One region of the Bradyrhizobium sp. I1.14.4 genome, then DNA from elsewhere that is predicted to be linked to it. Evidence: predicted binding sites of a transcription regulator. Region 1 holds the regulator's gene; each other region holds the start of a gene.

Region 1 (7,995 bases):
GCTCCAGCGGCCTTCAAGCGCCGCGAGCCGTCACTGCCTCATCCCTGTCTGTCCAGGAGTGGAGGCATCAGCGCAGTCTAATCCCAATGGGATCGCTACCTAATGAGACTTTCGGCTCAATCGATTTGACGCAGGCGGTAGCCGTGGCCCGGCGCGGGGCAGGCGAGGCGCAGGACGATCCAGGTATCCGGCCTTGCCGGTCCGTATTCTGCATCCGTTCCGCTAGCGGTGAGGTCACAGCTTCCAGTAGCTTCGCGGCCGGCAGGGATCGCAAGCGGAATGGCGGAGCAGGGCACGACGCCTGGCGGCAAACGCGGATATGCGGGGACGTGGCCGCCGCGTGCGGCTGCGCCGGTCGGCGGCTATGTCCCGGTGCGCGCCAGCATCTGGCGGCCTTTCGTCGAGACCTTGCGGCAATGGGCGCGCGCGGAGGCGGGCGCAGGTCGCCTGTTGCCCTGGGTGCCGGTGGCGTTCGGCACCGGCATTGCGTTCTATTTTGCGGCCGAGCACGAGCCGATGCTGTCGGTTGCGGCCGCCGTCGCAATTTTGCTCTGCCTGCTGGCGCTGCTGCTGCGGCGGCACAGGGTGTTTCCCGCCATTGTCATGCTGGCCGCGGTCGCCGCGGGCTTTGCGATGGCGACATGGAAGACGGCGCGGATCGCGCATGGGATGTTGGCGCGGCCGATGTTCTCCGTGGCGCTGACCGGCTTCGTCGAGACGCGCGATATCCGCGAGAAGACCGATCGCTTCGTGCTGCGCGTGGTCTCAATGGAGAGCCCGCGCGACAATACGAAGCTCGAGCGCGTCCGGCTCTCGGTGAAGAAGGGCACCGCGCCCGAGGTCGGCAGCTTCGTCGAATTGAAGGCGCGCCTGATGCCGCCGCTCGGGCCGCAGCGTCCGGGCTCCTATGATTTCGGCCGCGATCTCTATTTCCAGGCCATCGGTGCTTCCGGCTTCGTGATGGGCGCGGTCAAGACCCGGGATCCGCCGGCGACCGGTGGCCTTGCGCTGCGCTATGCCGCCTTCATGCAGGGCCTGCGCGACGCCATCGATGCGCGCATCCGCACCACGCTCGACGGCGATCAGCGCGCGATCGCAACTGCGCTGCTGACCGGCCGGCGCGACGCGATCTCGACGCCTGTCAACGACGCGATGTTCATTTCGGGGCTGGGCCATGTACTGTCGATCTCCGGCTACCACATGGCCGTCGTCGCGGGCGTGGTGTTCTTTGCGGTGCGCGCGCTGCTTGCGCTGTTTCCGGCGCTGACGGCGGGACACCCGATCAAGAAATGGGCGGCGGCGGCCGCGCTGGTCGCCGCGGCGTTCTATCTCCTGCTGTCGGGGGCGGAGGTCGCGACCCAGCGGTCGTTCTTCATGACGGCCGTGGTGCTGATCGCCGTGATCGTCGACCGCCGCGCGATCACTTTCCGCACGCTGGCGGTGGCGGCACTGATTGTGCTCGCGATCGCACCGGAAGCGCTGGTGCATCCGAGCTTCCAGATGTCGTTTGCTGCGACGCTTGGGCTGGTAGCGCTGGTGCAGATCGGGCTGCCGAACCTGTTGGCGTCGCCCGACCATTCGGCGACCGCGCGGGTTGCGCTGTGGGGTGGGCGTGAGCTCACCACGCTGATGCTGGCCTCGCTGGTGGCGGGCTTCGCGACGACGCCCTACGCCGCGTTCCATTTCCATCGCGTGACGCCCTACGGGCTGCTCGCGAACCTCGCGGCGATGCCGGTGGTGTCGGCGGTCGTGATGCCGGCCGGTCTGCTTGGGCTCGTCGCCATGCCGTTCGGCTTCGACGGCGTGTTCTGGGCGATCATGGGATTCGGCATCGACTGGATGATCATGGTGACGCAATGGGTCGCCGCGCTCCCTGGCGCGGTCGGCCGGATGGCGGCGTTCGGCATCGGCCCGCTGATCGTCGCAAGCGCCGGCATCATCCTGCTCGGGCTATTGCGTACGCCGCTGCGGTGGTTGGGCGCGGTGCTGCTGGTGGTCGCCTCGGTCTGGGCGGTGCGGTTACCGCAGCCGGACGTGCTGGTCTCCGCCGACGGCCGCAACGTCGCGGTACGCGGCGGCGACGGACGGCTGCATCTGATGCACAGCGCGAAGGATGCCTTTCTCGTGAAGGAATGGCTGGCGGCCGACGCCGACGCGCGCACGGCCACGGATGCGTCGCTCGGCGAGGGCGTCTCCTGCGATGCAAGTGGCTGCGTGACCCTGGGCGCCGGCGGCGGCTTCGTGGCCTTGGCAACGCGGCCGGAAGCGCTGGCCGACGATTGCGAGCGCGCGGCGCTGATCGTGACTGCGCGGCCGGCGCCGCTGGGCTGCGCGGCGTCCGTGATCGATGCCGAGCGGCTGCGCCGCCACGGCGCGCTGGTGCTACGGCGGATCAGGGACGGCTACGCCGTCGATGCGGTCAAGCCCGGCGGGATCGACCGGCCGTGGTCGCCGGCGATTCCCGGCGACGGCGAGAGCGAGACGACGCTGCGCGCGCCTGCCGCCGCGCCGCGGTCCGCTGTCGACGCGACGCCCGCCGAGACTGATCTGCAGGGCGAAGATTAGAGGGCGAAGATTAGCCGTTGTCGGGTGGGGGGCCGGAAGGCAGCTCGAACAGGCCGAGATGGTACTCGTCGGAATCGGGGCCAGCGTCGGGCTTCTTGACGAGGGTGAAGGAAGCCTCGGGAAACTGCTCCCAGACCTTCAGGTCGTCAGCCGTCACCGTCAGCCAGCCGAACCGGAACATGTAGCGGCCCGGCTCCGTGACGCGACCAGCTTTTTGCCATGTGACCTTATCGACCACCGCGCACGTCCTCCGTGCACGATGATGCGCCAAGGCGTCCGCCGACGCAAATCTCCTGCTGCGCCCCGGAACCCGAAATCCGGGGTCGCTCGAAATCGCTTAGGTCACTCGCCGCCGAACGGCTCATTCCGCGGCGACGATGCGTTCAACCCAAAAACAGCGATGCGAATGCGGAGGGCCGCCGCTCCACAACCTTCGGCTTGTGCTCGACCGCCGGATGCAGCGCCGGCAATTGCAGCACGCTGACGCGCTGTCCCTCGACGAGCTGGGTCACCAGCACATGGCTGCCGTCGGGAAATTCGACCGCGTCATGATGGCGATCGGGCACGTCGGGCTCGACTTCGTTGAACACGCCGACGCGATAGTTCAGCGTCTTGGTCCAGATCCAGCGGCTGTCGTAGCGAACGTTCTCGGCGAAAGCGAGCTCGGTGCCCGGCAGCATGCAGACCGCGACGGTGGGATCATTCTCCGAAGCAAAGCCGCGGGTCGACGTCCCGCGAAAAGTCGTGGTGATCAGCGTCTCTCCGACAATGGCGGGGCGCGATGCCACGGCGTGCAGACTATAGTCACACATCGGATGGCTCCTCATTGAGGTAGCGACCCGTGCCTCTCCCTGAGGCATAGGCCTCTACCAGAGTGGACGATAGCGAACGAGTATCTGCTCGTTTCTGGGCGATTGTACGACTTGCCGCAGAACGTCCCGATCACAAACACGCGACGCTGCGTGAGAGGTATCGGAGCGCATCCGGCAGGCCGCACGCTACGCTATCCTTCAAGGAACGATCCGACGTGTTGCTCGTTCCTTGCCGCCGTCAGTATTTGCGATAAAGACCGATCAGCTTGCCCTGGATGCGCACCCGGTTCGGCGGCAGGATGCGCACTTCATAGGCGGTGTTGGCCGGCTCCAGCGCAATCGATGCGCCGCGGCGGCGGAAGCGCTTCAGGGTGGCTTCCTCCTCGTCGATCAGCGCCACCACGATGTCGCCGGTGTTGGCGACGTCGTTGCGCTGGATCAGCGCCATGTCACCGTCGAGGATGCCGGCGTCGACCATCGAGTCACCGCGCACTTCCAGCGCATAATGCTCGCCGGAGCCGAGCATGTCGGGCGGCACGCTGATGGTGTGGCTGCGCGTCTGCAACGCCTCTATCGGCGTACCGGCGGCGATCCGGCCCATCACCGGGACCGCGACCGGACGGTTGCCGTCGTCCTCGGCGGTCGGCGGCGTGCTGGTGCGCTTGCCGAGGGTGCCTTCGATAACGCTTGGCGTGAAGCCGCGGCGGCCGTTGCTGCCGCCGGCCGACAGTTCGGGCAGCTTGATGACTTCAATGGCACGGGCGCGGTTGGGCAGGCGGCGGATGAAGCCGCGCTCCTCCAGCGCAGTGATCAGGCGGTGGATACCGGACTTCGAGCGCAGGTCGAGCGCATCCTTCATCTCGTCGAAGGAGGGCGGCACACCGGCCTCTTTCAGACGTTCATTGATGAAACGCAGAAGTTCGTACTGTTTGCGCGTGAGCATCTCGAGTATTCCCCCGGTTGATAGCGTCGTTCGATTCCGAGACTTTTCAGGTGGGGCCTGACCTCAGGAGCACGGTGCTCATTACAAGCGCTCCCTCGCGGCCTCCCATTTTGTAGACACTAGTACTCGAAACAAATCATGAACGGACACTATATGTTCGATATGTGTTCCGCAACCACTTAATTTCCGGTGAACGCGCTCGGCCACGCACAATCGGCGGGGGGCGAAAACCCTATTCGGGCAGCGTCAGGATCTTGCATTCGCTGCCCTTGGCAGCGGCAGGCGCAAACGGCGGACGCACGAGAAGTGCCCGTGCCGCAGCGAGATTCCCGAGCAGCGAAGAGTCCTGCTGCACCACGGGGGTTGCGATCAGCGTACCGTCTTCGCGCTCCTCGAGACGCGCACGCAGGTAGTCCTCGCGCTGGTCGTTGGCGGCGAGGTCGCGGCCGAGCAGGGCGGTGACGCGGACATGATGAATCGCTTTCCGGCCGCTCAGCGCCCGAATCAACGGCACCAGAAACAGGAAGGCGCAGACATAGGAGGATACCGGATTGCCGGGCAGGCCGATTACCCGCATCGCGCCGAGCCGGCCATGCATCATCGGTTTGCCCGGCCGCATCGCAATCCGCCAGAACGCCATGTCGACGCCCTCGGCCTCCAGCGACCGCTTGACCAGATCGTGGTCGCCGACCGAGGCACCGCCGGTGGTGATCAGGACGTCGGCACCGGTCTCTCGCGCCCGGCGGATGCCGGCGGTGGTCGCTTCCACCGTGTCGGCGGCAACCCCGAGGTCGATGGTCTCGGCGCCTTCGGCGCGCGCCAGCGCCCGCAGCGCATAACCGTTGGAATAGACGATCTGGCCCGGGCCGGGCTTCGAGCCCGGCATCACGAGCTCGTCGCCGGTCGCCAGCACCGCGACCTTCGCACGGCGGTGCACCACGAGCTCCGGATAGTTCATGGCAGCCGCCAGCGACAGCGCGCGGTCGGAGAGGCGGCTGCCGGCGGCGAGCAGCACGTCGCCCTCACGGAAGTCGACGCCGGCGGGGCGGATGTGCCGCCCGGCGGTTGCGGCTTCCGTGATCGCGATGTGGTCGCCGTCGACCCTGGTGTCTTCCTGGATGATGACGGCGTCGGCGCCATTGGGGATCACGCCGCCGGTGAAGATCCGCACCGCTTCGCCGGCACCGACCGTCCGCTCGAACGGCCGGCCGGCCGCGACTTCGCCGATCACCTTGAGCCGGGCCTTGAGATCGGCCGCATCGGCGGCGCGCACGGCGTAGCCGTCCATCGCCGACATCGGCTGTGGCGGCTGGGTGCGGAGCGCGGCGAGGTCATGCGCCAGGGTGCGGTGGTAGGCGGCATCGAGCGCGACCATCTCCTCCGGCAGGGGCTCGGCGCCGGCGAGGACGGCGGACAGGGCATCGGCAACCGGCATCAGGGCCACGCTCAGAGCTCCTTCATTCGAAAAGTTTAAATACCAAGTGCGGTCAACGCCCTTGCCACGTCATCCGTCGATGTCACGTGGATGGCATGAAGGCCGCGCGCCCGCGCACCCTCGATATTGGCGGCCAGGTCGTCGAAGAACAGGATCCGCGACGCCGGCACGCCGATCGCTTTTACCACATGATCGTAGGCCTCGGCGTCGGGTTTCCGGAAGCCGATGCTCGATGACAGGAAGACAGTCCGGAAATGGCTGAGCAACTCGGCATGGCTGGCGGAGAAATGCGCGACGTGGGCTGGATTGGTGTTGGAGAAGGCGTAGAGCGGCATCCGCCTGGCAGCCGCCGCGAGCAGGGGGGCGATTCCCGGCATCTCGCCGGTGAAGATCGCGTTCCAGCCTTCGAGGAACTGCGCGTCCGTGATGTTGATGCCGAGCGTCTGGCGCAGGTTTTCGAAGAACGCGGCGTCGTCGATCCGGCCGATCTCGTGATGCCTGAAGCTGTCGTCGACGACAAAGCGCGTGGCGAGGTCGGCCGGCGCGCAGCCGGCATGCTGCGCCCAGTGCGCCATCACCTTCTCGAAGTTGATGTCGATCACGACGCGGCCGATATCGAACAGCAGCACGTCGACGGAATGGGGAGAGAGTTGCGAGGTCATTGCGGAAACCGTGTACGAAAATTGCGGGCGGGCGGCAATGTCCTCGATTTGTGCGGCAGGCATGCGACGACGGTGCTGATGTTGGCTCCGGCTTGGTCCATTCTCACGCGGTGTCATCACCCGCGCATGCGTGTGATCCAGTATTCCAGAGACGCCGATGCTTGATTGGAGAAGCCGCGGCTTCTCCCGGAGGGATCCATAACCACAGGGTCGTGTTGTAGAAGACGGCTGTGGCCCCAGCGTCGCGCAACAATCACCTTCGGCGGTTATGGGTCCCCGGGCCTTCGCCGGGACGGCACCGAATTTGTTGCACGATCCGTGAGTCACACATCGACGTTCTCGCGACATGATTTGCCCGAGCTTTGCTGTTCGTTCCGCCCTCCTTGAAGAGGGCGCAGGGAAAGCCGGGTGCCGATTGCACCCATGGGTCCCGTGCAACAAAAAGCACGGGGGTAGGACCACAGGTGTAACCGGAGCAGTCCGGCTTTCCCTGCGCGATGGGCTACGGCTTACTTCGTGCTCTCCCCGGCGAGACTGGGCTTGCTTGTCACCGTCTCCGCAAAAACGCTTGCGCGTTTTGCGGGGAGACACCGGCCGCTAGGGCGTCAGGACCACACGACTTCACCGTCCGCCTCGTTCGCACTCGTCAGTTGCGCACTCGGCGTCCACCGCATCTCACGCCGCGTTCGTGACGACCGCGAAGCGCCCCTCGATCGGGTGAGACGGGCAAACCATACACTGAGTTGGGTGTGCTGATAAACCGAAATATTTTTGCGAAGGGGGCTTGCGCCGTCGGGCAAATCAGTGGCAGGGGCGACACCGGATTTGGCGCAGGTCCTGCCGCGCAGCCTCACAATCTGGAAAGCGCCAGGCCGAGGTAAGCGATGAGCGCGCCGGTACTGAGAATGATAACGACGAGCGCCTGCTCTGAACGTGCCTGCAAGGTTTTTCGGCTCACGGCGATGACGCTCCATCCATCAAGATCATGCTGTCCAACTAACATGGGTTGGTATCCGTTCCGGTTCCTGTCAGGGAACTTGCACGAATGTCAGCGGCGCGGGCACGTCGGAGCTTCGTCCTGTTCCAGGCCAGAAATACGCAACGCCGCCCGCTTTGAAATACGACGGACGGCGTTGGTTCTAGCCCCAGGAGGGACGGCAAAATCCTGACATGCACGGATACGGATGTGGGACGAATAAGGTTTCACGTCGTCGGACCCGTATGATTCCGGTACTCCGAAGGAGCAGAGGAAAGCGTCGGGGCGAGGTCTAGGATGGCCTGACCAAGTTGCTCTGGCCTCAGCGTGTACCCCCTCGCTGGGGCCTTTCTTTGAGCCGCCGATTCAACGGGGCCACGCGCAGAGCGTTTCGGTCCCGGACCTAACCCGGGCCGATCGCAACGGCTCGAGTCCGGGCAGCCCGGGCTCAACAGAGACCAGCAGCGAAATTCCGTTTCCGGATTTGGTGCCTAGCAAACTCTCACGCTTTGCTGGACATACGTGTAACCGTTCCAGACGGGCTGAGTTTGATAGCAGGAGCCGTAGGCAGCTGCTGCCCCGAGTGCGGCTCCGGCCGCCAC
Region 2 (7,995 bases), on a different contig from region 1:
CGGCATAGATGCTGTAGGCAACGAACAGCAGCGCGGCCGCAACCACGCCCAAATAGATAACGCCGGTCAGAGGATGAAAGCCCTTGTCGAGGTCCGGACCCTTTTTCAGGGCGGGCTCGATCGAGCCGGGTAACGCCATATCGCTCATGGTAAACTCCTGTCCCAATGCCTCCGATTTTGATCGATGCATATGACAAGCAATTGAAATCCGGCCCGCGAAATGAGGCGGCTACCCATGGCGGTGGACATCGAGCCGAATTTTTGTGCAACGGATTGATGGCCCACGCGCCTTCGCGGCCTCGTGGCGGCCTGTGGCAATGGAAGGTCACCGATCACGACGGAAACTCGCCGCCTGCGTTTCGCAGGGCGAGACATTGTGAAGATGAGGCCACACCGGCCACGCTCCGGGCCGTCAAGGCCCGGCGGCCGTGACATGAACGCTACAAGGGGGAAAATGCTGCGAGGGTGCGGGCCAGGTTGCAGGCAGATAGATGAGGTGGCGCGCCGCACGATTGGGGCTAGCAAACCGCGCAGCGCGCCCGCCTCAGGGTACGTCATGGCGTGAACATGACGCCCGATACCTGCGGAACATGCTACCCTAACACAGATCAATTCAAGGTTGTAGGTGTTTGTCAGGGTTTAGAACAATTTCACGTTGAAGTGTGGTTCCGCTGGTTTGGCGGAACTCAAGCCGCGTTGGCTGATCTGCGCAGCTGATGTGCCGCGATTTTCAGGTCGTCGATAAAGCGATGATATTCCAGCGCCTTTGCTTTTTCGTCGGGCAGCCGCAACAGATAGGATGGGTGCACGGTGACGAGCACCTTGATCCCATCGTGGTCGATCAGACGGCCGCGGTTCTTGTTGATCGGCGTGATCTTGCCGAGCACGCTCTGCGCTGCCGTGGCGCCGAGCGCCATCACCAGGTCCGGCTTGATGGTAGCGAGCTCGCGTTCATACCACTGCCGGCAGGCGCGGATCTCCGGCGTGTTCGGCTTCTGGTGCAACCGGATCTTGCCGCGCGGCACGAACTTGAAGTGCTTCACCGCATTGGTGACATAGACCTTGGTGCGCGCAATGCCGGCTTCCTCCAGCGCGCGATCGAGCATCTGTCCGGCCGGTCCGACGAAGGGATGGCCTGCGAGATCTTCCTTGTCGCCGGGCTGCTCGCCGACCAGCATCAGCGTTGCGCTTTGCGGGCCTTCACCGAACACGGTCTGGGTTGCGTCCTTCCACAGCGGGCAGGCGCGGCAATCGGCGGCCTCTTCGCGCAAGGCCGCGATCGTGTCGCGGGCTTGCATATCCTGGGTTTGCTTGCGGGGCATCGGCTCATCCTGCCGCTTCAGCGGCTCGGCCGCCTTGCGTGTGATGAAGGGGCCGCTCGTCATGCGCATTGCATCTTCGATCAGAGGCTTAATGATCGAGTCCTTGGGCAGGTTCCTCCAATAGGCCTGCGGCATCTCCATCACTTTCAGCCGTGCGGGATTGAGCAGGCCGTTGTCATGACGCCGCCAAACTTCCTCGAGCCGATCCTCGGTCGGCATTTCGGATTTGGCGATGCCCGGCGTGATCGAGATCGCGTGCCCGTCCCAATGTGCGCAGACGTCGGGGGTCAGGATCGACCACGGCATGTCGGCGAAGCGGCCGGCAAAGAATGGTGCGGCGAGCTCGACGATGCGATGCTCCGGCTCGAACCAGGCGACGTAATGCGCCGTCCGCTCGCGGCCGATCTCGCGGAAGCGCAGATGCGCGTGCATCCTGTCGATATCGCCATAGACCGCGCGCGCCATCGCGTGGACCTCGGCGACATCAGGGGCGGTGGTCGCGCCGAGCAGATCGTGATGGCTGCGCAGCCGCCACAGCAGGCGATAGAGCAGGGCGAAGCGCTCGTCGTTCCGATGCAGGATCGCGGTTCTTGCCAGCTCGACGAATTTGGCAGGGACGTTGAGCTGTGCCTGCGGCGGATCCGGCAATTCATTCACGCAGGATGCCGATGATAGTTCGTCATCGCGGCGTACGGTCCACGTGACTTCCGAAGGCTTCACGTCATTCAGCGCCAATCGCCGCGCGGCCTTGCGCCAGCCTTCGAAATCGGTGTCGTTGTCGAGCACGATGATGCGCATGCGATTGCTCCGTTTCCGTCACGCCGCCATTTTCGCGGCTTGTGCGCCTGACACTGCGGAAGATCAGGGCCATCCGGTTCGGCGGCTGCTGAATCCCATTGATTCCACTCATGAATCGATGAGTTCACCAATCCGATTGACTCCGCAGGCCCTGTTAGCTTTATATTAGAACATATCATGAACAAATGGGCCAGTCCCTGGTTCTCTATTCAGGTCAGTGACGGCCTCAAATTTTCAGGTGGAAGGAGCGGCGCAATGAATGGCGCACGCACGGGTACGCTTGCGTCTCTGCGCGGCAGCATCGCGCGCATCGAGGCGCCATCGGATGCGGCGATGCCGAACCGCGTCGCGCTCGGCCATGCCAGCGCGGACGCGATGCTGCGCGGCGGGCTTGCGGCGGCCGCGCTGCACGAGGTGTTCGCGGCCGGCCATCAGGGGGGCGCGGCGACCGGCTTCATCGCGGGGCTTGCCGGCCGCATGTCCTCGCGCAAGCCGCTGGTCTGGGTACGGCAGGACTTTTCCGATCGCGAAAACGGCGCGCTGTCGATGCGCGGGCTGGCCGAACTCGGCCTCGATCCGCGCCTGCTGGTCACGGTGCGTGCCGCCGATATCGATAGCGGCCTGCGCACCGCGGCCGACGCGCTCGCCTGCGATGCGCTCGGCGCGGTTGTGCTCGAGGTCTGGGGCCATGCGCGCCAGCTCGATCTCGTCGCCAGCCGCAAATTGACGCTGGCCGCGCAAGCCTCCGGCGTCACCGCGCTGGTGTTGCGGATCGCGGCCACCCCGATCCCCTCGACCGCGGAGACGCGCTGGATCGTGCGCGCGGCGCATTCGCCGCCCGGCAATGCCGCGATGCCTGCGGCGCTTTGCAGCGCCTGGGGCGCGCCGCGCTTCGAGGCCGAACTCGTGCGCAATCGTCATGGCCCGGTCGGGCGATGGATCATGGAATGGAAATGTGATGAGTGCCAATTCAGTGAACCGTCGGCGTATCCTCAGCCTGTGGCTGCCACGCCTGCCGATCGATCGCATCAAGCGCAAGCTCGCGCAGAGCATCGCCTCGCCAGCTGAGCTCGTTGCAGGCGAGCTGGATGAACCTTCAAGTGAGATGAGCACGTTGCCAGGGCTCTCTCCCCCCTTGCGGGGGAGAGTTGGAGAGAGGGGTACCACGGACGCCAGCGTATGCGGCTTACCCCTCTCCCTAACCCTCCCCCACAAGGGGGGAGGGAACCCATCCGTTGATGCCTCCCTCACAAATGGGTTAAGTAGCGGTCTCCCCAGCGTCGTGGTGGCAAAGGACCACAACGCGATCCTGCTGCACGCCATCGACGAGGCTGCGGTGCGCGCCGGGCTGTCGATCGGATTGCCGCTCGCCAATGCGCGGGCGATCTGTCCGGAGCTCACGGTCTACGACGCCGATCCCGCGGCCGATCTGAAGACGCTGAACGATATCGCCGACTGGTGCGACCGCTTCACGCCGCTGGTCGCGCTCGATCCGCCTTACGGGCTGTTCCTCGACATCACCGGTTGCGCTCATCTGTTCGGCGGCGAGCGCGCGCTGCTGCAAATCGTGACCAGCGCGCTGAACCGGCGCGGCTTTGCCATCAGTGCCGCAATCGCCGGCACCTCGATCGCGGCGTGCACGCTGACGCGCTACGCCTCGGGGCAGATCGTAGCCGATGGCGCGGAAGCGCAGGCGGTCGGCCCGCTGCCGGTGTCGGCGCTCGGCGCCGATGCCACGATCACCACCGGCCTGCGCCGCGCCGGCTTGAAGACCATCGGCGATGTCGCCGCGCGCGCGCCGCATGAAATCTCGGCGCGGTTCGGCGCAGCCTTCACGACCCTGCTCGGCCACGCGCTCGGGCAGGGCGATGCCCCGATCAGCCCGCGCAAGCCGCTGCCCGATTACATCGTCGAGAAGCGTTTCCCCGAGCCCATCGCCACCGACACCGTGATCGCGCTGACCCTCTCAAGCCTCGCCAAGATGCTGGTTACCGCGATGGACAAGCAGGGCAAGGGAGCCCGGCAACTGGAGGCGAGCTTCTTCCGCACCGACGGCGCGGTGCGCGCGATCCTGGTCGAGACCGGCCGTCCGGTGACGCGGCCCGAGATGATCGACCGCCTGTTCCGCGAGCGGCTCGATGCGCTCAACGATCCCCTTGATCCCGGCTTCGGCTTCGATCTCATCCGTCTTGCCGCAGGGCGTACCGAGATCGTGGTGCAGCAGCAGCGCGATCTCGACGCCACCGTGCACGACAATGACGCGCTCTCGGCGCTGATCGACCGCATCGCCGCCCGCATCGGGGGCAAGCGCGTCGTCGTGCATCTGCCGCTGGAGAGCCACATCCCCGAACGATCAGCGCTCGCGCTGCCGGCGCAGCATCATCTGGCCGCCGCGAGCGCGGCCGCCTGGCCGGAACGTGTCGCCGGCGAGCCGCCGCTGCGTCCGTTGCGGCTGTTCGAGCGGCCCGAACTCATAAAAGTGCCGTTCGCGACGGTGCCCGACGGTCCGCCGCATCAATTCACCTGGCGGCGTGCCTTGCACGCGGTGGTGCGGGTCGAGGGCCCCGAGCGGATCGCGATGGAATGGTGGAAACAGGACGGCGCGTCGCTGACGCGCGATTACTTCCGCGTCGAGGACGCCGAGGGCCAGCGCTTCTGGATCTTTCGCGACGGCCTCTACGAGAGCGAGCTGCGGGACGAGCAGGGCAAGTCCGTTCCGGCTAACTGGTATGTGCACGGACTGTTCGCATGAAGACATCAGTGCCCGACTATGCCGAGATCGGCATCACCAGCAATTTCTCCTTCCTGCGCGGCGGCTCCGATCCGCGCGCCTATGTGTATCAGGCGAGCGAGCTGAGGATTCCCGTGATCGGCATCGCCGATCACAACACGCTGGCCGGCGTGGTGCGCGCCTGGAAGGAGCTCGACAGCGAGAAGGTCGCCCATCCGCCAAAGCTCCTGATCGGCGCCCGCATCGTCTTCAGCGACGGCACGCCCGACATCCTGGTCTATCCGCGCGACCGCGCCGCCTATGGCCGGCTGTGCCAGCTCTTGACCCGCGGCAAGCGCGGCGATGACGGCGAGAGGATCGAGAAGGGCGATTGCCGTCTTAGCTTGTCCGATCTGCTCGATTTTGCCGAAGGCCAGCTCCTGGTACTGGCGCTGCCGCATCGTTTCGAGATGGCTGACGCGATTGATCTGCTGGCGCGATTGCAGGCGAGCGCTGCCGACGGCGTCTGGCTTGCCGCAAGCCTGCTCTATCGCGGCGACGACAAGCGCCGCCTCGCGCGGCTGCATGGTCTCGCCACTGATGCCGGCGTGCCGCTGCTCGCCACCAACGAGGTGCTCTATCACCATCCCGCGCGCCGCCCGTTGCAGGACGTGCTGACCTGCATCCACGAAAAGACCACGATCGAGGCGATCGGCCGCAGGCTCGAGGCCAATGCCGAACGACATCTCAAGCCGGCGCACGAAATGGCGAGGCTGTTCCGCGACTGGCCTGCTGCGATCGCGGAAACCATGCGCTTTGCTGATCGCATCAGCTTCTCGCTCGACCAGCTCAAATACCAATATCCCGACGAGCCGGTGCCGCCGGGCAAGACCGCGCAGCAGCATCTGGAGGACCTGACTTGGGCTGGCGTCGACAAATATTTCGGCGGCATCGCCAACATCGACAGCAAGCTCCGCGACACCCTGAACAAGGAGCTCGCGCTGATCGCCGAGCTGAAATACGCGCATTACTTCCTCACCGTGCATGACATCGTGCACTATGCGCGCAGCCAGAACATTCTGTGTCAGGGGCGGGGCTCGGCGGCGAATTCCGCGGTCTGCTACGTGCTCGGCGTCACCTCGGTCGATCCGACCAAGGTCGATCTGCTGTTCGAGCGCTTCATCTCCAAGGAGCGGCTGGAGCCGCCCGACATCGACGTCGATTTCGAGCATTCGCGGCGCGAGGAGGTGATGCAATATGTCTATCGCCGCTACGGCCGCCACCGCGCCGCCATCATCGCCACCGTCATCCATTATCGCCCGCGCAGCGCGATCCGCGACGTCGGCAAGGCGCTCGGGCTGACCGAGGACGTCACCGCGGCGCTCGCCGACACCGTGTGGGGCAGCTGGGGCAAGGGCCTCAACGACATGCAAGTGCGGCAGGCCGGGCTCGATCCCAAGAACGCGATGATCAACCTCGCGGTCGAACTCGCCACCGAGCTGATCGAGTTTCCGCGCCATCTCTCGCAGCATGTCGGCGGCTATGTGCTGACCCAGGACCGGCTCGACACCTATGTGCCGATCGGCAACGCCGCGATGGACGACCGCACCTTCATCGAATGGGACAAGGACGACGTCGACGCGCTCAACATGATGAAGGTCGACGTGCTGGCGCTGGGCATGCTGACCTGCATCCGCAAATGCTTTGACCTTATCAGTGACCACAAGGGCGAGCACTGGGAGCTCGCCTCGGTCCCGCAGGACGACAAGAGAGTTTATGACATGCTGTGCCGCGGGGAGTCGCTCGGCGTGTTCCAGGTCGAGAGCCGCGCCCAGATGAACATGCTGCCACGGCTGAAGCCGCGCACCTTCTACGACCTCGTCATCGAGGTCGCGATCGTGCGTCCGGGGCCGATCCAGGGCGACATGGTGCATCCTTATCTCAGGCGGCGGAACAAGCAGGAGAAGGAAAGCTATCCGTCGCCCGCGCCCGAGCACGGCCCACCGGATGAACTCTACAACGTGCTGCACAAGACGCTCGGTGTGCCGCTGTTCCAGGAGCAGGCGATGCGGATCGCGATCGAGGCGGCAAAGTTCACCTCCGAGGAGGCCAACGGCCTGCGCCGTTCGATGGCGACCTTCCGCAATCTCGGCACCATCGGCAGCTATGAGGAGAAGCTGGTCGGCAACATGGTGGCGCGCGGCTACGATCCGGATTTCGCCCGCAGCTGCTTCGACCAGATCAAGGGTTTTGGCTCCTACGGCTTCCCGGAAAGCCATGCCGCAAGCTTTGCCCAACTCGTCTACATCTCCTCATGGCTGAAGCACCATCATCCCGATGCGTTCTGCTGCGGCCTGCTCAACTCACAGCCGATGGGCTTTTACGCCCCGGCGCAGATCGTCGGCGACGCCCGCAACAACGGCGTCACGGTGCGCGAGGTCGATGTTTCCTTCAGCTTTGCGCAGAACACGCTGGAAGAGCGCGACGGGAAATACTGCGCGGTGCGGCTCGGCTTCCGCCAGATCGACGGCTTTCACTGGCTGGATGAGGATGAGGAGAGGCTGAAACAGCAGCAGGCGCTGTGTAGTGCGCGAAGCGTAAACGTGCATGAGTCAGGGAGGCACGAATGGATGGGTCCCCTCCCCCCTTGCGGGGGAGGGTTAGGGAGAGGGGTCAGCCGCACGGGCAGTGGTCGTGGCTTACCCCTCTCTCCAACTCTCCCCCGCAAGGGGGGAGAGAGCCCAACCACCTCCCGCGCGGCTTTGGACCAGATGCGTGCGTCAACGGGATACGTGAATAAGACGGAGCAAGTGGGAGAGGCGAAGCAAGAAAAGGACTGGGCCGACCGCATCGTCGCCGCGCGCAACCGCCGGCCCTTCACCTCGCTGGAAGATTTCGCGCGCGATACCGGCCTGCCCAAGCGCGCACTGATCCTGCTCGCCGATGCCGATGCATTCCGCTCGCTCGGGCTCGACCGCCGCGAGGCGCTGTGGGCGGTGCGGCGGCTGCCCGACGACGTGCCGCTGCCGCTGTTCGAGGCCGCCACCGCGCGCGAGCAGCCGGATGAAGGTGCCAAGCCGCTGCCGGAGATGCCGCGCCCCGAGCAGGTGGTCGCCGATTATCAGACCATCCGCCTGTCGCTGAAGGGCCATCCGATGGAGTTTT
Region 3 (7,995 bases), on a different contig from region 1:
GAGATAGCATCAAGTGGTGTAAGCCTGTGCCCCATCACGTCGCACTCATCCCCTGCGCGCCACCGAGCAGCTTGGCGTTGAGCCGGCCGCCGTCGAACAGCATTTCACTGACCGCGCCGTCGAGGTCGAAGGCGGTGATCTCCCCGCCATCGTCACGGACAATGCTGGCCTGGGCGAGTCGGCGCATCAGCTCCTTGATGAAGGCAGCGCTGACGCCTTCGGTGCGTCGCACGGCGTCGTCGATGACGGGCTGCGCGAGCGGCAGGCCCTTGCCATAGAGCCGGATCAGCTTGCCGCGTCCGGTCTCGTCGGGCAGCGGCATCTCGATCGCCTGGTCGATGCGGCCGGGCCGGCCGGCCAGCGCGCTCTCGAGCTCTTCGGGGCGGTTGGTGGTCAGCAGGAACAGGATGTCGCAATCCTCCTTCAGGCCGTCCATCTCGTTGAGCAGCTTGTTGAGCAGGGATTCCTCGCACGGCCCGCCCATGTCCTCTCGGTCGCGTGCGATCAGGTCGACATCCTCGATCACGACCATGGTCGGCTGCAGCAGCCGGGCGAGGTTCATATAGGCGCCGAGCAGGCCGACCTGTTCGGCGGTGATGATCAGCGTGGTATGGTCAGGCAGGTTGGTGGCGAGATAGCGAATGGTGTGGGTCTTGCCGGTGCCGGGCGGGCCATAGAGCAGGATGCCCTTGCGGGTCGACTGCCCGAGCCCGCGCAGCAGATGGCGGCTTTCGACGAAATCGAGCACATTGCGGTCGAGCAGCCGCAGCGTCCGTTCCGGCAGGATTACGTCATCGCGGGCAACCGTCGGCAGCCGATGCACTGTCACGCCGCGCGAACGTCCGCGATAGTCCGAACCACCCTCGAGCGAGAGTATCTTGCCGCGATAGGATCGCGCGGCGTGTACAGCGGCTTCCAGCGCGGCAAAGGTCGGCTGTACGAAGGCATCGCCAGCCGAGCCCGCCGGCAATGCGATCTCGATCCGAACGGCGGGTTCGCGGTCATATTCGCGATGATAGGTCAGCAGCACGGCGTAGCGTAACGTGCCGGACCGGCACAGCCACAAGCCGTTGACGAGGCATTTCACCGGCTCAGGCTCGCCGATATCGACGTCTTGATACTGCGGAGGCGCGATCGCCGGCGCATTACGGCTGTCCTTCATCAAGGACGCAAATCCAATCGTCTCGTAACGATATTCCTCGTGGATCCCGAAGAAGTGGATCGGGTCGGTGAGCAGTTTGTCGATCGCGACCTGAACGTCGGCGCGCATGTGGCCTGGAAACTGGCGTGCCCGCGTCACGATCAGGTTGCGCGGCACGCCGGCGAAATGCCAATCGAGCGCAACAAAAGCGTATCGAAACTCGTGGCTCGGCAATTCTTCCGAGCTGCGACGCGCGGCGAGCAGGCAGTCCCTGCACAGTGAGGCCGTGGTGCCCGAGAGAATAATCTCCGTCACGGCGTTCGGGGCTTCGCAGAGATCGCAGGGGCGGCTGGCATCGGCGGATTCGCTGGTGATCATCAACGGGTGGCCGTTGGAGCGGATCAACCATTTGGCGCTGTTGAACATTGCCCGTGCGACGGGTGCTGGATAGGGGCCGCACGGAACGGCGCCCCTGGCCTCGATCAGCGCAGCGGTAGCGATGGCTTCCTGTTGGGATTTCCCGAATACCGTGCGCAGTAGGTCCTGCACGAATACCAGCGGCGTCTCGCCGTCGTCGTGAATGAAGAGCTGTACCGGACCGTCATCGGCAAAGACGTCGTGCATGAGGCCTCCGAAACGCAACGAAAAGAACAAAATAAGAACATCATGGCGGCAGCTGCGCGTCAAGCGAAAGATTGTCCGATCTCAGCCCTGGCGTGTGGTGCGGCCGATCGGCGGGCCAGGGTCCGGTACGCCTGCATGCGTAAACGCCACTCAACGCTTGTGACGGTTGTGTTGCCGCAAATGCCAAAAGATGGCCGCCACAGCGGCAAACTTCCGACACATCATCGGGGCGAAAAGGGGCGATCCGACATGGCGCGAGCGCGAGAGCAGCTTCCTCTCAAGGATTTGCCGTCGCGCAATTACTTTTAATAAGAGGCCCTCATGTCGCACAAGTTTCGTTTTGCGATCCTTCTCGTCTTCGCCCTGCTCGTCTCTCCCGCGCTCGCGCAGCCGGCTGCCAGGCCGGCGCCGGCGCAACCCGGTACCAGCGACGCGCTGACATCAGAGCAGGCGAAGCGCGCGCTCGAGACGCTGCAGGACGACACCAAGCGCGGCGAGATCATCAACACGCTGCGCGCCATCGCCAACGCCTCGCCGCAGGAAGCGCAGCCGGCGCCCGAGCAGCATTCGTCGATCCCGCTCAACGCGGACAGCCTCGGTGCGCAGCTCTTGCTGATGGTCTCGGAGCAGGTCGGCGAGACGTCGCGCGAGATCGCCGGCGTCGCACGCACGCTGACCAATTTCCCGTCGTTCTATTACTGGTTCGTGCGCACCGCCAACGATCCGGCCGCTTATGGCCTGCTGATCGATATCGCCTGGAAGCTGGCGCTGGTGTTCGGCTGCGCGCTATCAGCCGAATGGGTGGTGTTCCGCTTGATCAAGCGGCCGGTCGCGTACCTGGAGACGCGGCTGCCGCAGACCGCGCGCGTGCCGGCGCAGGCGCTCGCGAGTGTCGATCCGCCATCGTCGGTTGCCGACGTCACGCCGGAGCCCGAGTCGCAGCGCCGCCGGCTCAGCCTGGCGCGGGCCTGGCAGTCGCTGGTCCGGCTGCCATTCGTGCTCGGGCGTCTCGTGCTCGAACTGTTGCCGGTAGTCGCCTTTGTCGGCGTCGCCACCGCGCTGCTCGGCACCGAGATCGGCGATCAGTCGACCACGCGGCTCGTGATCCTGGCCGTGGTCAACGCCTATGCGTTCTCGCGCGCGCTGATCTGCGCGGTGCGCGCGCTGGCCGGTCCATTCGGCCTGTTCCGGGTGCGCGCCGAGACCGCCGCCTACATCGAGATCTGGGCGCGGCGCATCGTTGCCGTCGGTGTCTCCGGCATCGCCTTCGCCAACGTCGCGCTGCTGCTCGGCCTCAGTCGCGCCGGCTACGCCGCGCTGCTGCGGCTCGTGATGCTGGTCGTGCATCTGTTCGTCGTCGTCATCATCCTGCAGTGCCGCCGGCAGGTCGCCGACGCCATCCGCGCGCCGGCCGATCGCACCGGCATCGCGGCGCGGACGCGCAACCGTCTCGCCGCGCTCTGGCATGTGCTGGCGATCGCGCTCGATCTCGCGCTGTGGGCGGTGTGGGCGCTCAACATCCGCAACGGCTATTCGCTACTGCTGCAATATTTCGTCGGCACCGTCGCGGTGCTGCTGGTCACCCGCCTCGTCACCATGGTGGTGCTGAGCCTGATCGATCGCGGCTTCCGCATCAGCCCGGACCTGATGCAGCGTTTCCCGGGACTGGAGACGCGCGCCAACCGCTATCTGCCGCTGCTGCGCAAGGTGGTGACGGCGGTGATCGCGCTGATCGGTTTCGTCGCGCTGCTCGAGGTCTGGGGCGTCGACGCCGTCGTCTGGTTCTATGGCGGCCAGATCGGCAGCCGTCTGATCTCGGCGCTGGTGACGATCGGCATTGCGGCACTTGCCGCGGCCGCGATCTGGGAAGTTGCCAACGCGGTGATGGACCGGCAGATCGACGCGCTGTCGCGCGAGGGGCATTTCGCCCGCGCCGCGCGCTTGCGCACCTTCCAGCCGATGCTGCGCACCGCGCTGTTCTGCATGATCGTCGCGGTGGTCGGGCTCACCGCGCTCAGCGAGATCGGCGTCAATGTCGCGCCGCTGCTCGCCGGCGCCGGCATCGTCGGCATTGCGATCGGCTTCGGCTCGCAGAAGCTGGTCCAGGACCTCATCACCGGGCTGTTCCTGCTGATCGAGAACACCGTGCAGGTCGGCGACGCCGTCACGGTGTCGGGCCTCTCGGGCGTGGTCGAGAACGTCTCGATCCGCACCATGCGGCTGCGCGCCGGCGACGGCTCCGTGCATATTGTGCCGTTCAGCGCGGTGACGACAATCACCAATGCCAGCCGCGGCGCCGGCAACGCTGCGGTCAGCGTCAACGTGTCCTACAAGGAGGACACCGACCGCGCCGGCGAGATCCTGAAGGATATCGTCGCCGGGATGCGTCAGGAGACGGCATATCGCGCGCTGATCCGCGGCGATCTCGAATTGTGGGGCGTCGACAAGGTCGACGGCTCCGTCGTGACCATCGTCGGACAGATCCGCTGCACCGACGGCGGCCGCTGGTCGGTGCAGCGCGAGTTCAACCGCCGCATGAAGCTTCGCTTCCAGGAGGAGGGCATCGAGATCGCCTCGATGGGCCAGACCATCCTGATGCAGCTTCCCGCGCCGTCCGAGCCGGATTCCAACGCGAAGCCGCGTCGCGCCGCGGGCTGATTTGCTCGCTTCGTTTCACCTCGCCCCGCTTGCGGGGAGAGGTCGAATTCGAGCGAAGCTCGAATTCGGGTGAGGGGGAGTCTCCGCGAGAGTATCTGTCTCCGTATGTGCGGAGGTAGCCCCTCACCCCAACCCTCTAAGAGCGAGCTTCGCTCGTCTCGACCCCGTAAGAACGGGGAGAGGGAGCAAACTAGCTGAATGCCTATCGGCGAGTCTCATCGTTGCGACACCGTCTCGCGACGATGAGACGGCAAGGGCCTTGCCGGGCCCGAGGCACGGCTCACACTTGACCGAAAACGCCGCCTTTCTCCTTCTCTCCTGCGATTTCCTCCGCTGGCACAGCGCTTGCTGATTGTCGTGCGAATGCGCGGCAAGACGCATTGCATGACTGAATCACAAGCGAAGGAAGGAAACGCACATGGAGCTTGGCTACTTCACCATGCCCTCGCACCCGCCGGAGTGCGGATTGAAGGAGGGCCACGACTGGGATCTGCAGACGCTGCGCTGGCTCGACGAACTTGGCTATCAGGAAGCCTGGATCGGCGAGCATCACACCGCGCCGTGGGAGCCGCACCCGTCGCCCGATCTGTTGGTGGCGCAGGCGCTGCTGCAGACCAAGAACATCCGCATCGGGCCCGGCGGCTTCCTGCTGCCGTATCATCACCCGGCCGAACTTGCGAACCGCGTCGCGATGCTCGACCATCTCTCGAACGGGCGGCTCAATTTCGGTGTCGCCGCCTCGGGCCTGCCGAGCGACTGGGCGATGTTCAATGTCGACGGCATGTCGGGCCAGAACCGCGACATGACCCGCGAGGCGCTCGAGATCATCCTGAAGATGTGGTCCGAGCCTGGACCCTGGACGCACAAGGGCAAGTTCTGGACGGTGAGCAAGCCGGACACGATGTTCGACTTCCTCAAGCCGCACATCAAGCCGTTGCAGGGACCGCATCCGCCGATCGGCGTCGCCGGGCTGTCGAAGAACTCGGACACGTTGAAGCTCGCCGGCGAGCGCGGCTTCATTCCGATGAGCCTCAACCTCAATCCGGCCTATGTCGGCAGCCACTGGGATTCGGTGGAAGCTGGTGCGGCCAAGACCGGCCGCAAGCCGAGCCGCAAGGACTGGCGGCTGGTGCGCGAGGTGTTCGTGGCGGACACCGATGAAGAGGCGTGGAAACTGTCGACCGGCGACATGATGGGCCGGATGATGGGCGAGTATTTCCTGCCTCTGCTCGGCCATTTCGGCTTCAAGGACTACCTGAAGCACGCGCCCGACGTGCCCGATAGCGACGTCACCGTCGAATATTGCGCGCGCCGGAATTGGATCGTCGGCTCGCCCGCGACGGTCACCGAGAAGATCGAGAAGATCTACCGGGAGGTCGGCGGCTTCGGCGTCCTCTGCGTGTTCGGCTTCGACTACAAGCACAAGCCGGAAGCCTGGCGGCACTCGCTGGACCTGCTCAAGAACGAGGTAATGCCGCGGCTCAAGCATCTCGGAGCCGAGTTCGAGAAGGCTGCATGACTGGTGCGCAGGGTGCGGGGCTTGCCTCGCACCCCGCGTCGCATATCTTTAACGGAGTGTCTTCATCGAGGTTTGCGGCATGACGGTCGACGCACAGAGTTTCAAGCAGGCCATGCGCCATTGCGCGGGTGCCGTTGCCCTGGTGACGGTCGGCTCCGAGAGCGGGCAGCGCACCGGCCTGACCGTGACCTCGGCCTGCTCGCTGTCGGACAATCCGCCTTCGGTCCTGGTCTGCGTTAACCGTAATGCCAGCGCGCACGAGCGGATCCGCGCGGAGCGCCATTTCGTCATCAACTTCCTGAACGAGGAGCACGCGTTGCTGGCACTGACCTTCTCCGGCCAGAAGGGTGTCAACGGCGACGACCGTTTTGCGTTTGGGCGCTGGACCACCGGCGCGACCGGCGCCCCGGTGCTGGAGGATGCCGTCGCGGCGTTCGACTGCGTGTTGACCCAGGAGCTCGAGACCAAGACCCATTCGATCTTCATCGGCGAAGTCCAGCATGTGCGCGCCGCGACCACGGTCGACCCGCTGATCTACCTGCGCAGCAGCTTCCAGAGCGTCCGCAACATCCACGATCCCGTCGTGCTCGGCGACCTCGACGCGCGCCGCATCAGCTGGAACGAGTTTTCCTGAGGGTTTGATCAAATCCGCGATCGTTTGGATCGCTGCGACACTATTTGCACTCGTCATGCCCGGCCTTGTGGAGGGCATCCACGTCTTTACTTCCCGTACGGCCAAGACGTGGATGGCCGGGACAAGCCCGGCCATGACGGAGATACAATACGAACTCGCTAACCGTTCAGCCCGATCGTCAACGCCTTGGCCTACCCGTGTAGCGTTGGCCGGTAGAGCTGGAGAGCTTTCTTCGGCCGAGCGCAAGCCATTCTCCCCAATAGTCAATCAGCACTGCTGACCGATCGTGATCAATTTGACGAACGCGCGATCGACGCACGCGCATGCTATAAGCGCCGTCGCGCAAGCAGGAGCGACCGATGCGGTGGCAGCGCGCGCCCCAGAATCTCTCGTCATCGACAAGGGAGACCCAATCATGAAGATCGTTGTCATCGGCGGCACCGGACTGATCGGCTCCAGGACAACAGCCATTCTGCGCCAGCGCGGCCACGAGGTCGTCGCGGCTTCGCCCAAGAACGGCATCAATACCATCTCGGGCGAGGGGCTGAAGGAGGCCGTGGCCAGCGCGGCCGTGGTGATCGACTTGGCCAATTCGCCATCGTTCGAGAACAAGGCGGTGATGGAATTCTTCGAGACCTCCGGCCGCAACCTGCTGGCGGCGGAGAAGCCGGCCGGCGTCAAGCATCATGTCGCGCTGTCGATCGTCGGCGCCGACCGCACGCCCGAGAACGGCTACTTCCGCGCCAAGGTGGCGCAGGAGAGATTGATCGAGGCCTCCGGTATTCCCTACACCATCATCCGCGCGACGCAGTTCATGGAATTCGTCGGGGCGATCGCCGACGCGAGTGGAGATGGAAATACGATCAGGCTCTCGCCCGGCCTGTTCCAGCCGATCGCGGCGGAGGACGTCTCGGCGCTCGTCGCCGATGTGGCGCTCGAGCCGCCGCGCAACGGCATCGTCGAGATCGCAGGTCCGGATCGCGCGCCGTTCAACGAAATCGTGGCCCGCTACCTGAAGGCAACCGGCGATCCGCGTCAGGTGGTGAAGGACCCTGATGCACTCTACTGGGGCGGTCGGGTCGAGGAGCACTCACTGGTGCCGCTGGGCGAGGCCCGCATCGGCCGCATCGATCTGAACGAATGGTTGCGCCGCTCGCGGCCGGCAGCCTGACGGCAGCCGCTATTTGAGCCACACCAGCAGCGGGACGGGCGCGCGGCCCGCGCAGGACAGCGTCCCCTCGTAACTGTGCGTCTTGCGGGCGCTGTAGGTGCAGGGTGCGCCGTCCAGCACCATTTCCGCCGTGACCTGCGAATCCGCACCCATGAATTGCAGTCGGATCTCTCCGGCGCGTTCCTCCGGTCCGTCCTGTGTGCAGAGTCCCACATGCTTCATCTTCAGCGATCCGGAGAATTGCCCGC

What was found. The regulator LexA, encoded in region 1, represses DNA repair genes until DNA is damaged. The targets are predictions, from matches to a motif close to TGTTCNNNNTGTGTTCNG.
Region 2: ABIB78_RS17300 (ImuA family protein) is a predicted target of LexA. The motif match lies at 2,287-2,304, and genes of this name have one in related genera.
Region 3: ABIB78_RS22940 (ATP-dependent Clp protease adaptor ClpS) is a predicted target of LexA. The motif match lies at 1,788-1,805, and genes of this name have one in related genera.

What each region holds. Positions count from the first base shown of each region.
Region 1 is NZ_JBNDLA010000006.1:284,017-292,011, reverse strand. It holds gene ABIB78_RS15645 (ComEC/Rec2 family competence protein) at 280-2,565, shown strand; gene ABIB78_RS15640 (hypothetical protein) at 2,576-2,803, opposite strand; gene ABIB78_RS15635 (hypothetical protein) at 2,949-3,377, opposite strand; gene lexA (transcriptional repressor LexA) at 3,616-4,320, opposite strand; gene ABIB78_RS15625 (molybdopterin molybdotransferase MoeA) at 4,553-5,764, opposite strand; gene ABIB78_RS15620 (HAD family hydrolase) at 5,791-6,417, opposite strand; gene ABIB78_RS15615 (hypothetical protein) at 7,268-7,420, opposite strand.
Region 2 is NZ_JBNDLA010000007.1:249,424-257,418, reverse strand. It holds gene ABIB78_RS17310 (inorganic phosphate transporter) at 1-148, opposite strand, end outside; gene ABIB78_RS17305 (UdgX family uracil-DNA binding protein) at 687-2,120, opposite strand; gene ABIB78_RS17300 (ImuA family protein) at 2,376-3,188, shown strand; gene ABIB78_RS17295 (Y-family DNA polymerase) at 3,079-4,872, shown strand; gene ABIB78_RS17290 (error-prone DNA polymerase) at 4,869-7,995, shown strand, end outside.
Region 3 is NZ_JBNDLA010000011.1:182,792-190,786, reverse strand. It holds gene ABIB78_RS22940 (ATP-dependent Clp protease adaptor ClpS) at 35-1,765, opposite strand; gene ABIB78_RS22935 (mechanosensitive ion channel family protein) at 2,087-4,423, shown strand; gene ABIB78_RS22930 (LLM class flavin-dependent oxidoreductase) at 4,842-5,942, shown strand; gene ABIB78_RS22925 (flavin reductase family protein) at 6,022-6,576, shown strand; gene ABIB78_RS22920 (SDR family oxidoreductase) at 6,992-7,747, shown strand; gene ABIB78_RS22915 (hypothetical protein) at 7,757-7,995, opposite strand, start outside.